DNA from 2 places in the Flexivirga oryzae genome. Region 1 is predicted to be linked to the other one. Evidence: riboswitches for the same ligand, from Rfam matches in the RefSeq annotation. Region 1 holds a riboswitch; the other holds the start of a gene.
The links. Region 1 has a riboswitch for cobalamin ahead of FHU39_RS19920 (ribonucleoside-diphosphate reductase subunit alpha). Riboswitches for the same ligand answer to the same signal wherever they lie in the genome.
Positions count from the first base shown of each region.

Region 2: another riboswitch for cobalamin. It lies ahead of FHU39_RS15580 (hypothetical protein); the one in region 1 lies ahead of FHU39_RS19920 (ribonucleoside-diphosphate reductase subunit alpha).

Region 1 is NZ_JACHVQ010000004.1:154,999-162,016, forward strand. It holds gene FHU39_RS19910 (TetR/AcrR family transcriptional regulator) at 1-11, opposite strand, end outside; gene FHU39_RS19915 (ribonucleotide-diphosphate reductase subunit beta) at 53-1,063, opposite strand; gene FHU39_RS19920 (ribonucleoside-diphosphate reductase subunit alpha) at 1,060-3,876, opposite strand; cobalamin riboswitch at 4,011-4,222, opposite strand; tRNA gene FHU39_RS19925 (tRNA-Gly) at 4,490-4,560, opposite strand; gene dcd (dCTP deaminase) at 4,663-5,238, shown strand; gene FHU39_RS19935 (alpha/beta hydrolase) at 5,235-5,933, shown strand; gene FHU39_RS19940 (ABC transporter ATP-binding protein) at 5,973-7,018, shown strand, end outside.
Region 2 is NZ_JACHVQ010000002.1:528,987-536,004, forward strand. It holds gene FHU39_RS15565 (ECF transporter S component) at 1-81, opposite strand, end outside; gene FHU39_RS15570 (ATP-binding cassette domain-containing protein) at 87-1,652, opposite strand; gene FHU39_RS15575 (energy-coupling factor transporter transmembrane component T family protein) at 1,649-2,740, opposite strand; gene FHU39_RS15580 (hypothetical protein) at 2,737-3,720, opposite strand; cobalamin riboswitch at 3,799-3,936, opposite strand; gene FHU39_RS15585 (nucleoside/nucleotide kinase family protein) at 3,978-4,619, shown strand; gene FHU39_RS15590 (RNA polymerase sigma factor) at 4,878-5,402, shown strand; gene FHU39_RS15595 (hypothetical protein) at 5,383-6,183, shown strand; gene FHU39_RS15600 (MoaD/ThiS family protein) at 6,300-7,018, shown strand, end outside.

The sequences.
Region 1 (7,018 bases):
GCGGATGTCATACCCCGAGACTTTCACACTTCGCCGCCGAGGACCCGATCGGTTACGACCCCGCTTGGGCGTCCACCTCGTAGCTGGTGTTGATCGACTCGAAGAAGTTGACCAGTTCGAGCGTGTCGTTGGCCGTTGCCATCCATTTCGCGGGATTGCTGACGCCCCAGTGCGGTCCGAAGCCGAGCTCGTCCAACCGGCGGTCGGCCAGGTAGCGCACATAGGTGTTGATGTAGTCGGCGTTGAGGCCGAGGATCCCTCGCGGCAGCAGATCGCGGTTGTACTGCTCCTCCATCTCCACCGCGTCGAAGATCATCTGCTGGATCTCTTCGGCGAACTCCTGCGTCTGCAGGTCGGGGTTCTCCTCCAGCACGGTGAGGATGAGGTTCATGCCGAACTTCAGGTGCAGCGACTCGTCGCGCACGATCCAGTCGATCAGCGAGCCGAAGTTGCGCAGCAGGTTCCGCTGCCGGAAGCTCAGTGCGACCATGAAGCCGCTGTAGAACCAAATACCTTCCAGCACAACGTTGTACGCCACCAGGTTGCGCACGAAGTCGCGCTTGCCCTCGGTCGTCGAGATGTCCAGGGTCTGCTCGGCCATCCGCTGGATGTAGCGGACCTCGAACTCCTCCTTCGCGGCCATCGACGGGATGTCGACGTGCGCCGCGTAGGCCTCGGCACGGTCGATCGGGAAGGTCTCCAGGACGTATTCGAACGCCATGCAGTGGTTCGCCTCCTCCCACATCTGCTTGGCGAGGTAGAGGTGTGCCTCCGCGGCGCCGACGTAGGGATAGACGCCGAAGGCGAGGGCTTTGTTGACGAGCAACTCGTTCGGATTGAAGTAGCTCATCAGGAAGGTGACCGCGTGGCGTTCCTCGTCGGTCATCCGCTCGAAGTCCGCAAGGTCCTCACCCAGCTGGATCTCATGTGGGAACCAGGTGTTCGCGACGGCCTGGTTGTAGAGGTCGTAGGCCCACTGATAACGGATCGGCTTCAGGAGCAGGGCATCTTCGATGCCGGTGCCGAGGATCGAACTCCTCGTGTCCGAAGTAGTGGATGTCATTGGCATGCCTCGCAGTTCAGCAGTTCTTGGGGGTCGGTCGGGCAGGTGAAGCCCTCGGCGAACTCCGCATCCGCAGCAGCCACGGGCATCGCCTGGGTGACGGGGGCATGCACGGGCGCCGGCTCGGTGACGGGGACATCCACGGGCGCTGGCTGGGTGATGGAAGCATGCACGGGCGCCGGCTGGGCGACGGGGGCATCCACGGGCGCCGGCTGGGTGATGGGAGCATGCACGGGCGCTGGCTGGGTGATGGGAGCATCCACGGGCGCTGGCTGGGTGATGGGAGCATGCACGGGCGCTGGCTGGGTGATGGGAGCATGCACGGGCGCTGGCTGGGTGATGGGAGCATCCACGGGCGCTGGCTGAGTCGCGGGGGAGCGAAGCGGAGGAGCGGATCGAAGTCCGCCCGTCTGTTCCGATGCGTCAGCTTCAGTCGTTGCCCGCCGTGCGAAGCCGAAACCGCCTCCGGCGCGGCCGCTCTCGACGGCCTTGTTGACCTTGACCGTCGACTGCTCGGCACGGTGCCGTGGCTTCATGTGCAGGTAGTACGTCGTCTTGACACCCTTGCGCCAGGCATCGACATACAGGTCGCTCATGCCGCCGATGTCGCGCGACTCCAGGTAGATGTTGCGGCTGATCGCCTGGTCGATCCACTTCTGGGCTCGGGACGCAACCTGCAGGTATGCCGTGGGAGGCAACTGGAACGACGTCTGGAAGATTTCCAGGAGGTCCTCCGGCACACCGGGCACGACCGACAGGTCGCCGCGCGAGCGGAGCAGTTCCTCACGGACCGCGTCCCACAGGCCGCGCTCCTCCAACGCCGCAACCAGGTTGCGGTTGACCTCCAGGAACTTACCGGACGAGGTCGTGCGTGAGAACAGTTGTGAAAACTGCGGATCTAGTCCGGGTGTGGTGCCGGCGACCAAGCCGATCGACGCCGTCGGCGCGATCGCCATCAGCGTTGCGTTGCGGATACCGTCCTTGACGCGTTCCCGCAGAACGTCCCAGTCCATCCGGCTGGTCCGTGGCACGTCGACCTCGACCGCCCGACGCCGCTCCAGCACCTCGAGGGTGTCGATCGGGACCAGGCCACGTGACCAGCCGGACCCCTCGAAGTTCGGGTAGGCGCCGCGCTCCTGGGCGAGGTCACACGACGCATCGATCGCGTGCCAGCTGATGAATTCGGCCAGCCGGTCGATGAGGTCCGCGGCTTCTTCCGATGCGTAGGACAGGCCGAGCTTCTCCACCACGTCGGTGAATCCCATGAACCCCAGGCCGATTGCGCGGTTCTGGTCGTTGGAGTGCTCGGACTCGGGCACCGACGAACGCGTGATGTCGATCAGGTTGTCGAGCTGTCGCACGGCGACGCGGACGGACTCGGCGAGCCGGTCCCAGTCCCACTCATCATCCACCAGATGCCGGGAGAGGTTGATGGAGGCGAGGTTGCACACCGAGACGTTGTCACGGTCCTGCGGCAGGGTGATCTCGGTGCACAGGTTCGACAGGTGGATCGTGCCGGTGTTGTCGTTGAGCGCCCGCTGGTTGATGGTGTCCTTCCAGGTCAGCCACGGGTGCGAGGTGGTCTGCAGCGACACGAGGATCGACTTCCACTGTGCGCGCGCCCGGATCTTCTTGAAGGAGCGCAGTTTTCCGGTCTCGGCGAGGGCGGCATACTCCTTGTACCGCCGGGAGAAGTCGTCACCGACGAGCTCGACCAGGTCGGGAGTCTCCAGGGGGTCGAAGAGGTACCAGTCGTCGTCCGCCACCACGCGCTTCATGAACTCGTCGGACAACCAGACCGCTATGTTGGCGGTGCGGGCCCGCCGGTAGGGGTCGCCGGCGTTCTGCCGGAGGTCGAGGAACTGCGGGAAGTCCAGGTGCCAGTTCTCCATGTAGAAGCACAGCGCGCCGAACTTCTTCCCGCCACGGGACACGGCGCGCAGGATTGAGTCGATCGTGTGCATGAACGGGATCGGGCCGGTGGAGGTGGTGTTGTTGCTCCGGATCGGGCTACCCTCAGAGCGCAGTTTGGAGACCGAAAGACCAATGCCACCAGTACCTTTGGTGAGCCACATGACGTCACGCATCGACTTGGCGATGTGCTCGATGTCGTCGTCCATCTGCATCACGAAGCAGTTCGACAGCTGCGGGGTGTTGGTGCCTGCATTGACCAGGGTCGAGCCGGCGGCGAGGTAGTCGAGCGACGCCATCTTGCGGTAGAAGCCGATGGCGGCCTGCGTCGGGTCCTTCTCGTTCACCGACATTCCCATGGCGACGCGCATCCAGAAGTATGCGGGCACCTCCAACGGCTGCCGCCTGGAATCCGTTGCCATGTAACGGTTCTTGAGGGTGATGATGCCGATGTAGCGCAGGCCGTCGTCCAGGTGGTGATCGAGGGCGGCGGCCAGCTGCTCGAGGTTGAACGCCGACGCGAGGCGCGCGTCGAAGAGTCCGTCCTCGACGGCCTCCCGCACGTAGCCGGGGAAACGTGCCTGGTGCAGCAGCGCGAGCTCCGACTGTGTCTCGAAGTCGCCGAGCACCTTCTTGTAGATCGTCTTGAGCAGCAGCCGGGAGGCGATCACGTCGAAGTCCGGGTCGTCCTTGACGTTCTGGACGGCCACCGAGATCGCGGCTTCGTCGAGCTGTTCGGTGGTGATCCCGTCGAAGAGCGTGATCGCCAGCTCCGAGGCGATCTGCATGGTCATCGCCATGGCGTTCGGCAGGCCGTCTGCGGCTCGCTCGATCGCCCGGTTGATGCGGTCTGCGTCATACGGCTCGCGTGAACCGTCGCGCTTGGTGACGTGTATGGCCACGTGCGTTGTCTCCCGTCTTCCCTCACTGTCGGTCCGGCGAGGAGGACGGCGAGCGGGCAGCGCAGGGCACGTGGCTCGCTGCCGCTCGTTCGTCAGCCCTTCCCGCGCGGGCTGCGGTCGGACCCGCCCGCGAGTGCGCGGTCGGGGCAGTGGCAGGTCTTCGGACTCGTGACTCCGTGCGCGGCCGCGCACACCTACCGGTCGTCGCTTCCCGGGCCGGTCAGCCCAGTGCTGATGACGACTTTCGTCCTCACTCACCGCTGCGGGGGCAGTGCCGGACTCTCACCGGCTTCCCTCTCTCCTCGGGTGCTGCGACCGTCGTATGACGACAGTCGCAACACTCGAACCAGCTGCAACAGACACACTATCTAGTGGTGTCCTGTTTGCCAAGCCCCCACATGCTGTAGTTGCAAACGTGTAATTTCATCGATGTCAAATCGGCGGAATGACGCGGAGAAACCACTCGGCGACAGGCTCACAAGACGCCGATAGGCTCAGAAATACCGCAGTCGCGCCGGGCATTTACTGAGCCGGTGAGGGTGTTTCTGAGCCTCTCGGTCAACTCCGCACGACGCGGAGGACTCGATGGGGGGCGCTGGGGAAAGCTCCGAAGAGCGAGTGACGAGAATCGAACTCGCGTATTCAGCTTGGGAAGCTGATGTTCTACCATTGAACTACACTCGCGTGCCGCGAAACGGTCGCCGACAGGCGCTCGCTCGGACCGGCAGGAGTCTAACTCACCAACGCCCGCCACGCGGCAACCGCCCGCCCGGTAGCGTGACCACCGTGCTGCTCTCCGACCGCGACATACGTGCCCAGATCGATGCCGGCCGGGTCCGTCTCGAGCCCTACGACGAGGCGATGATCCAGCCGTCGAGCATCGACATCCGGATGGACCGCTACTTCCGGCTGTTCGACAACCACAAGTACCCGTTCATCGACCCGGCGGCCGAACAGGACGAACTGACCCGGCTGATCGAGACAGAGCCCGGTGAGCCGTTCGTGCTGCACCCCGGTGAGTTCGTCCTCGGCTCGACGTACGAGCAGGTGACGCTCCCGGACGACATCGCCGCGCGCGTCGAGGGCAAGTCCAGCCTCGGCCGGCTCGGCCTGCTCACCCACGCGACCGCCGGCTTCGTCGACCCCGGGTTCTCCGGTCACGTGACGCTGGAACTGTCCAACGTGGCGACATTGCCGATCAAGCTCTGGCCGGGCATGAAGATCGGCCAACTGTGCTTCTTCCAACTGAGCAGTCCAGCCGAAAACCCTTACGGCAGTGAGAAGTACGGCTCGCACTACCAAGGGCAGCGCGGTCCCACGGCCAGCCGCTCCTACGCGAACTTCCACCGGACCGACGTGTGACGCGCGCCGATGTGCTGCTGGGGCGTCGGGCGGTGACGGGAAGCCAGCGTTTCGAGGTCGGCCCGTCGCACGACGGCGCGCACCCGTTTCTCACGCTGCCCGACGGGCGGCGCACGCCCGATGCGATCGCGCTGCTGCTGCACGGCGGGGCCGAGCACGGCCTGGAACGCACCACCAAACGCACCCCGCCACTGCTGCGCATGCTCGCCGTCGGTCGCCGCATCGAGGCGGACCTGGGTGGGCGGGTCGGCGTGGCAACCCTGCGGGACGCGGTGCGCGGCTACAACGGCGAGCAACGGTCACCGGTCGTCGACGCCCGGTGGGCGCTGCGCCGGGTGCGCGACCTCTACCCCGGCCTGCCGGTCGCGCTCGTCGGACATTCGATGGGCGGCCGGGTCGCCCTGGAGTTGGCCGGGAGCGAGGGTGTCGTGGCCGTGGTCGGTATGGCGCCGTGGATCCCGCAGCAGTATGACGTGCAGCCATTCCTGGGTCGGCACACCCTGCTGCTGCACGGACGCAAGGACGTCGTCACCGATCCGCGGGAGAGCGCGACGCTGGTGCGGCGCATCACCGAGGCCGGCGGGGACGCGCGCGGCATACAACTGGCCGACTGGCACGCGATGCTGCTGCAGGCACGTGCCTGGCACCGGCATACGACCAGGTTCCTGGCGCAGACGCTGCTCGACCCGCGGTAGCGAGGGGAATGTCGGTCCGCTGCGTTACGTTTGATGACCATGATCCGCTTCGAGCAGGTGGTCAAGACCTACGGCGGGGGAGACAGGGCCGTCGACGATCTCTCCTTCGAGGCGCCGACCGGCAAGATCACCGTCCTGGTGGGCCCGTCCGGCTGTGGCAAGACCACGTCCCTGCGGATGATCAACCGGATGATCGAGCCGACCAGCGGGCACATCTACATCGATGACGAGGACGTGCAGGCCGTCAACGCGGCCAAGCTCCGGCGCGGCATCGGCTATGTCATCCAGCACGCCGGGCTCTTCCCCAACAAGAGGGTGGTCGACAACGTCGCCACCGTGCCGGTCCTGCTCGGGACATCGAAGCAGCAGGCCCGCGAGCGGGCTCGCGAAGTGCTCGAACTCGTGGGACTGCCAGGAGATTTCGCCGACCGGTGGCCGTCGCAGCTGTCCGGAGGACAACAGCAGCGGGTCGGCGTGGCACGTGCGCTGGCCGCCGATCCGCCGGTGATGCTGATGGACGAGCCGTTCAGCGCGGTCGACCCCGTCGTGCGCGAGCAGTTGCAGGACGAGTTCCTACGGCTGCAGCGCGATCTCGGCAAGACGATCGTCTTCGTGACCCACGACATCGACGAGGCGCTCAAGCTCGGTGACCAGATCGTGGTGATGCGCGTCGGCGGCAAACTCGCGCAGTTGGCCGATCCGGCCTACCTGCTCGCGCACCCGATCGACGACTTCGTCGCGGACTTCATCGGCCGCGACCGGGGTTATCGCGCGCTGACCTTCACCGAGACACCGCAACTGCCGTTGGCGGCGGAGCCGACGGTGCCGCTCGGCACGACGCCCGAGCAGGCGCGCGCGGCGACCCGGGACGAGTGGCTGCTCGTCGTCGACGACGGCCGGCCGGCCGGTTGGGTCCAGCCGGGCCAGATCGCCGCGCCCATCGAGCCGGCGATGCTGCACCGCGGCGGCACGGTGGCGCGCGCTTCGGGCCCGTTGCGGGCGGCCCTGGATGCCGCGCTGTCGTCACCGAGTCGGCGGGGAGTCATCGCCGGGGAGGACGGGCGGCTGCTCGGCACCGTGCGGGC
Region 2 (7,018 bases), on a different contig from region 1:
CCGCAAACCCACGGGCACCGCGGAGCCGCCCAGCCGCGCCACCAGATCGGCCGGCCGGTCGGGGGCGGCGCGGTCGGTCACCGGGTTCACGCGGAGCCCTCGAGCGCCACCGCGACGTCACCGACCGTCAGGAAAGGCTCCGGTGCCAACACTTTCGCCACCTGTGGCGCGAAGATCGGCGATGATGCGACCACCTCGGCGGTCGGCCCGTCGGCGATCACATCGCCGTCCGCCAGCACGACCACCCGATCGGCCAGACCGGCGACGAACTCGACGTCGTGGGTGGCCACCAGGACCGCGTGCCCGCCACGAGCGAGCAGGTCCAGCTGTTCGGTGAGTCTCTCCTTGGCCAGGTAGTCCAGACCACGCGTCGGCTCGTCCAGCAGGAGCACACCCGGGTCACCGGCGAGCTGGATCGCCAGCACCAGCGAGAGCCGTTGGCCCTCCGACAGATCGCGCGGATTCTGCCGGTCGGGGATCCCCGGCGCGAGCCGGTCCAGCAGGTCCCGCGCGGCCGGTCCCGCGACCGCGCACTCCTCGCCGACGGTCTCGAGATAGAGCAGGTCGGCCGCCGTCTGCGGGACCAGAGCCACCGCACCCGTGGCTCCCGCCGTCTCCACCCCGTCGACCAGCACCGAGCCGCCCGCACGCGCGCCGCTCCCCTGCAGTGCCCACAGCAGGGATGACTTCCCCGACCCGTTGCGCCCCATCAGCGCGGTCACCGTGCCCTCGGCCAGATCCAGGTCGACCCCGCGCACCGCGACGTTCGCGCCGTACCGCACCGTCACACCACGCGCGGCGAGCGCCACGTCACCCGCCGAGCGGGTGCGTGCCGCCGGCGCCCGCAGCGATGACCGCAGCGGCCGCGCAGCGCGCCGTGCGTCCCGCACCGACAACGCCAACGGCGCCCACGAGCAGAGCCGGCCGAGCCCGACCACGGGCGGCGCAACCGGTGAGTCGATCATCAGGGTCGCCGGGTCGCCGCTGCGTACGACGCCGTCGCCCGGCAGGACGATCAGCGAATCGGCATACTGCACAGCGCGTTCCAGCCGGTGTTCGGCCATCACGACGGTCGTGCCCAGATCGTGGACGAGACGGGTGATCGCCGCGAGCACCTCTTCGGCCGCGCCCGGATCGAGCGCCGAGGTCGGCTCATCCAGCACGAGCACCGAGGGCGAGGTCACCAGGGCGGCTCCGATCGCGACGCGCTGCTGCTGCCCACCCGACAGCGTCGCCAGTGAGCGGCTGCGCAGCTCGGCGATCCCCAGCAGGTCGAGCGTCTCCTCGACGCGCTTGCGCATGGTTGCCGGCGGAACGCCCAACTGCTCCATGCCGTAGGCGAGTTCCTCCTCCGCCGTGTCGGCGACGAAGCCGGCCAACGGATCCTGCCCGACCCGGCCGACGACCTCCGCCATCTCGCGCGGCGGATGGTCGCGGGTGTCCAGTCCGCCGACGATCACCCGACCGGACAACCGCCCCCCGGTGAAATGCGGCACCAGCCCGTTGACGGTCCCCAGCAGAGTGGACTTCCCGGCGCCGGTGCGCCCCACGACGAGCGCGAGCTCGCCTTCCTCGACCACCAGGTCGACGTCCGCCAGTTCGGGCGGGCGGCTGTCGTCGTACCGCACCGACACGTCGGTCAGCTCGATCACGCCGGCACCTCCTGATCCTGTATGGCGCGCGGCGGCGAAACCACCACCGCGACCAGCCCGACCACGGCGGCGAGCAACGGCAGCAGGTCCACGATCGGCCATTGCACCGGGTCGGTCGACGTACTCAGGTGTGCCGGAGCGTACTTCGTCGCCAGCAGCATCAGCACGCCCGCGGCGAGCCCGCTGGCCGACACACCCCACGCCGCGAGGTCGAACGGGTCGGGCCGATACCGCGTGACCGTGCGTTCGCGTGCGGTGAAGGCCAGCCCGGCCGCAGCCAGCAGTGCGCCGAACACGAAGGCGGGCCAGCGGAACACGGCGGCCGCCTGCCCGTCCAGCACACCGAAGATCCCGATGCAGACGGCGATCAGGCCGACCAGCGTCAGCACGGCGACGGCCCGGCGGGTCCGCGGCGGGGTCGCCCCGCGGCGGCCGTACCCCCGCGAATCCATCGCCGCCGCGAGCAGCAGCGACCGGTCGAGCGCATCGCCGAGCACGGGCACGATCATCCGCCGCACCAGGTGCCACCGTCCCCCCGGCGCCGGCCGCAGCCGTTGCGCGCGTCGCACCCGCGCGATGCTCTCCGCCAGCTGCGGGAACACCGAGACGGCGACCACCACGACGGTCCCGATGTCGTAGAGGCTGATCGGCACCACCTTGAGCAGTCGCTTCGGGTTCGCCAACGAGTTGGCGGCGCCGACGCAGATGACCATCGCCGCGAGGTGGAGGCCGTCATACAGGCCGTCGAGCAGGTCGGACAGGTGCACCGGGCCCAGCAGGGTGATGCCGGCCGCCCAGTCGGGCAGCGGGATCCGCGGCAGGTCGACCAGCACCGGTCCGGTCCCGACGGCTCCGAGCAGACACCGGAACAGGACGCGGATGACGACGATGAAGGCACCGAGGGCCAGATAGACGCGCAGCGACCGCGCCCACGGGGCGTTGCCGCGGCGGGCCACCACCACGAAGCAGGAAACCCCGATGAGCAGCAAGAGCAGCAGCGGGTTCGTGGTGAACGACGCCGCCACGGCCAAGCCGATCGCCCAGAGCCACCAGGCGAGGGGGTGGACCGGAGCCCGCAGCCGCTTCACCCGAGGTTGCGCCGACGGATGATCGCGACCGCGGCCCCGCCGATCGCCAGCACCGCGAGCACGCCGCCGCCGACGGCGGTGGTGGCGTTGATGCTGCTGGACTTGTCGGACTCGTTGATCAGCCTGTCGCTGTCCGCCAGCCTCGCGCCGCCCGCGGCGACGGCGCCGCCGGACGTCGAACCGCTCGACGCCGAACCCGCGGCCGAGGCCGAGGTCGACGTGCCGCTCGCTCGCCGCGACTTCTTCGCGGCACGACTCGACGACGTGGTGTGCGACGTGTGGGCCGTCGCCGGTGCGGTCGAGGACGGACGTGACCGGTGCGCGGTGCTGCTGTGGGCGGACGGCGCCGGGTCGTGCCTCGCCGCGGTCGTGGACGGCGGCGCAGTGGTGGTCGTGTGCCGGGGCGGCGCGGTGGTGGTCGTATGACGAGGCGGTGCGGGCGGCCGGGTCGTCGTGTGGGTGGCGGTCGGCTTCGGTTTCGGCGCCGGGCGGACCGGGGCCACACCCGGGGCGACCTTGCTGCCGGTGGAGAAGGCCCAGCCCTCGAACCCGCCCGGGATGACGTGGTGGCTCGCGGCACCCTCGCTGCTGTAGCTCCAGGCGCCGCCGTTCGGGGCGTGCCAGTAGCTCCAGTAGGCGGTCGTCGGGGAGGCGTTGACACACGGGTCGGAGGCGGGCTTCCCGTAGAGCCGGCAGACGAAACCGGGCTGCCGGGCCGCCATCGTGACCGGGACCCCTGCGGCCTGCAACGCGTCCAGCCCGGTCGCGCCGCTGCGGACGGGCGCGCACCGCACCGCGACTCCCCCACCCAGGCTCCGGAAGTCCACCACCACGGTCACGCCCGTGCTGGAGGTGCAGTAGCCGTTGTAGCCGGCCGCGCGAGCCGGCGCCGCCGTCCCGGCATACAGCACCCCGCTCGCAGAGATCGCGAGCGCGCCGGCGGCAGCCGAACGCATCAACCGGCGGGGTGCGGCGGGCATACGGGGTGGATCCTTTCGGACCGCGGAACGCCACGCGCGACCCGAGAATCGCCCGAGACTGCAGTCCGCGGCAGTCGTTGTCGGTCTTCCGGTGGCGCAGGTGTTCCGGCTCACGACGTCGGGTCGTTCACGGCTGCGGGTCAGCGCCGGAGTCACACCGGCTTCCCCTGCTCGCACCTCGGACGCTCGGCCTGAGCGTCCGCCGAAAACGGTAGCACCGCTTGTGCAAAGACCCGGAATGCCGCAAAGTCCTGCCCGTGACGTCGATCCGCGAACTCAATCCCGACCGGGCCGTCCGTGCACTGACCCGGCTCGCCGACGGCACGGACCGGGTGATCGTCGGGATCACCGGCGCTCCGGGCGCGGGCAAGTCGACGGCCGCCAAGACCCTCGCCCGGCGCTGCACCGCCAGCGGCGTGCCCACGGTGGTGGTGCCGATGGACGGCTTCCATCTGGCGCAGGCGGTGCTGGAGGCGCGCGGCTGGGCGCCGGAGAAGGGCGCGCCGCACACCTTCGACGGGGCCGGGTACGTGGCGCTGATCGAGCGGATCCGCCGCGAACGACGCTGGTCGGTCTGGGCGCCCGCCTTCGAGCGGACCCTGGAGGATCCGGTCGCCGGGTCGATCGAGGTCGCACCGCAGACCCGTCTGGTCATCACCGAGGGCAACTACCTGCTGTCGCCCGACGAACCGTGGTCGGAGCTGCCCGGGCTGCTCGACGCGGTCTGGTATGTCGACACGCCCGACCAGCTGCGGCTGGACTGGCTGATCGCTCGCCGCCGCAGGTACGGCGCCACCATGCAGGAGGCGACCGACCTGGCCCTCGGCCCGGACGAGCGCAATGCCGAGCTGATCCGGGCGTCCCGCGACCGGGCGGACGCGTTCTTGCAGGTGGAGTGAGCCGCGTCATACCACCGGCCAGGCAACCTCGGCGCCGCTCGAACGTCTTCCCACCATGAGACGTGACGCAGGGGCGGCAGGGCGGGGCCTTCGGGCTCCCTCCCCGCGCTGCGTTACCCATCGACGCGATCACTGGTTAAGGTCGGAGCGAGGGGTCGGGGCCTCATGACGGTGAGCGCACCCGCCGTGTATGCCGAGAGGCCGTATCGCGTGGGAGGTCGGATCCGTGACCGTGGATCTGCGGCCACCCGCGGCGCGATGACCGCCGACGACTCGGTCGACCTGGCCGAGCTCTACCGCACGCACCACCTGCAGATGGTGCGGCTGGCGCGGTTGCTCGTCGACGACCTGGCCAGCGCCGAGGACGTCGTGCAGGAGGCGTTCCTCGGGATGCACCGCAACCGGGCGGCGCTGCGCGACTCGGGGGCGGCCGTGGGCTACCTGCGGCGGGCCGTGGTCAACCAGTCCCGCTCGATGCTGCGCCGCCGCCGCACGGTGCGCGCGCACCTCAAGGTCGCCGAGCCGGAGATCGCACCACCGGCCGACAGCGAGGTGCTGCTGGCCGAGGAACACCAGCAGGTGCTGCGCGCGGTCGACCAGCTGCCACCGCGGCAACGCGAGGTCCTGGTGCTGCGCTACTGGTCCGACATGTCCGAGGCGGAGATCGCCGCCGCCCTCGGGATCAGCAAGGGAACTGTGAAATCACAAGCAAGCCGGGCAATGACCGCTCTGGCACAGATCATGGCCGAAGGAGGCGCATCCGATGAGTCAGCACCACGATGACGACGACCTGGAGCGTCGCCTCCGGGCGGCCTTCACCGCCAAGGCCGAGCAGATCGGTCCGCACGACCTCGACACCGACCGCGAGGACGCGGTCGCCGCGTTGCTGCGCGAGCCCGCGCGGCCCGGGCGCGTCCGCAAAGTGGTGTCCGGCATCGGCATCCTCGCCGCCGCGGCCGCGGCGGTCGGGGTGGTGGCGCTCGCCATACATCCTTCGCAGCAGCACACGACCACCGCGCTGCACCCGGTGACGACGGCCGCGTCGACGGGTGTGGTCAGTGTTGCGCCGCCGACGCAGACGACACCGAGCACGACCGCGGGGGAGACACCCCACATGGGGCAGGCGACGCCGGACAACCAAGTGGGCACGCAGTCGCAGCCGCTGACGACGACCACCACGACGACGACGTCGACCAGCACGACCACGACGCCGCCGAGCTCGTCGACGACCCGCACCGCCCTCAGCGCCGGAGGGACCCAGGGGTCGTCGAGCAGCAGCACGTCCAGCAGCAGCACCCCCACCGACCGGTCCGGTGCGATCCCGCTCGACGGTCAACGCACCGTGCCGGTGCCCGAGGGCCTCACCTGGGAGGTGACCGCGGAGACCGACCGCACCCGGACGGTCCGCATCACCTACCTGCCCACCGACATCGAGGCCTGGTGGGGCACGCACCTGCCCGCGCAGGGCTGGGAGGAGTCGGCGGACCACGGGTGGACGATCCCCGGCACGGCGTATGCCGTCAGCCCGATCACCGACAAGGGGTCGTTCACCGTCACCTGGTGATCCCGGGCCGCGTTCCGGAACGAGTGTCTACAGAGTGAGACGCTTTGACGCGCTCCCATGCCGGATGGTTATCTTTCTAATCACGTTCAGTTAACCAACCGCTCGGAGAGGTAACCATGACTGCCGTGACGGCTCGGCCCCGACGCTCGCGCGCCGATCGGCCAGCGCCCGACTGGGACCTGGTTTACAAGCGCAACTACATCGAGCGACTGAAGCGGGACCGCCCGCCGATGAACGTGCGCGAAGAGCTGCCCGAGCTGATCGCTCGCGGTTACGAGGATATCCCAGAGGAGGACATCGTCCGCCTCTACTGGTGGGCGCTGGCGCACGACAAGCCGAAGATCGGCACGTTCATGGTGCGCATCAAGGTCGCGGGTGGCCTGGTCAACGCGGCGCAGGTGCGCGCGCTGGCCCAGATCTCGAACGACTACGGGCGCGGCGAGGCCGAGCTGACGACCCGCCAGGGCATCCAGCTGCACTGGGTCGAGCTGGCGAAGCTGCCCGAGGTCATGGAGCGGATCGAGGCGGCCGGTCTCACCACCAACGGCGGCGAGGGCGACACCGTCCGCAACATCACCGGGTGCCCGGTCACCGGGCTGGCCGAGGGCGAAGCCTTCGACGTGACGCCGGTGATCCGCGAGGTGGCCGACCACTTCTACGGCAACCCGGAGTTCTCCAACCTGCCGCGCAAGCACAAGTACACGATCTCGGCCTGCGAGTCGCAGTGCAACGCCCCGGAGATCTCCGACGTCGCGCTGATCGCCGTCCGCAAGGACGGCCGCGAGGGTTTCACGCTCCGCATCGGCGGAGGTATGACGAACACCCCGCGCATCTC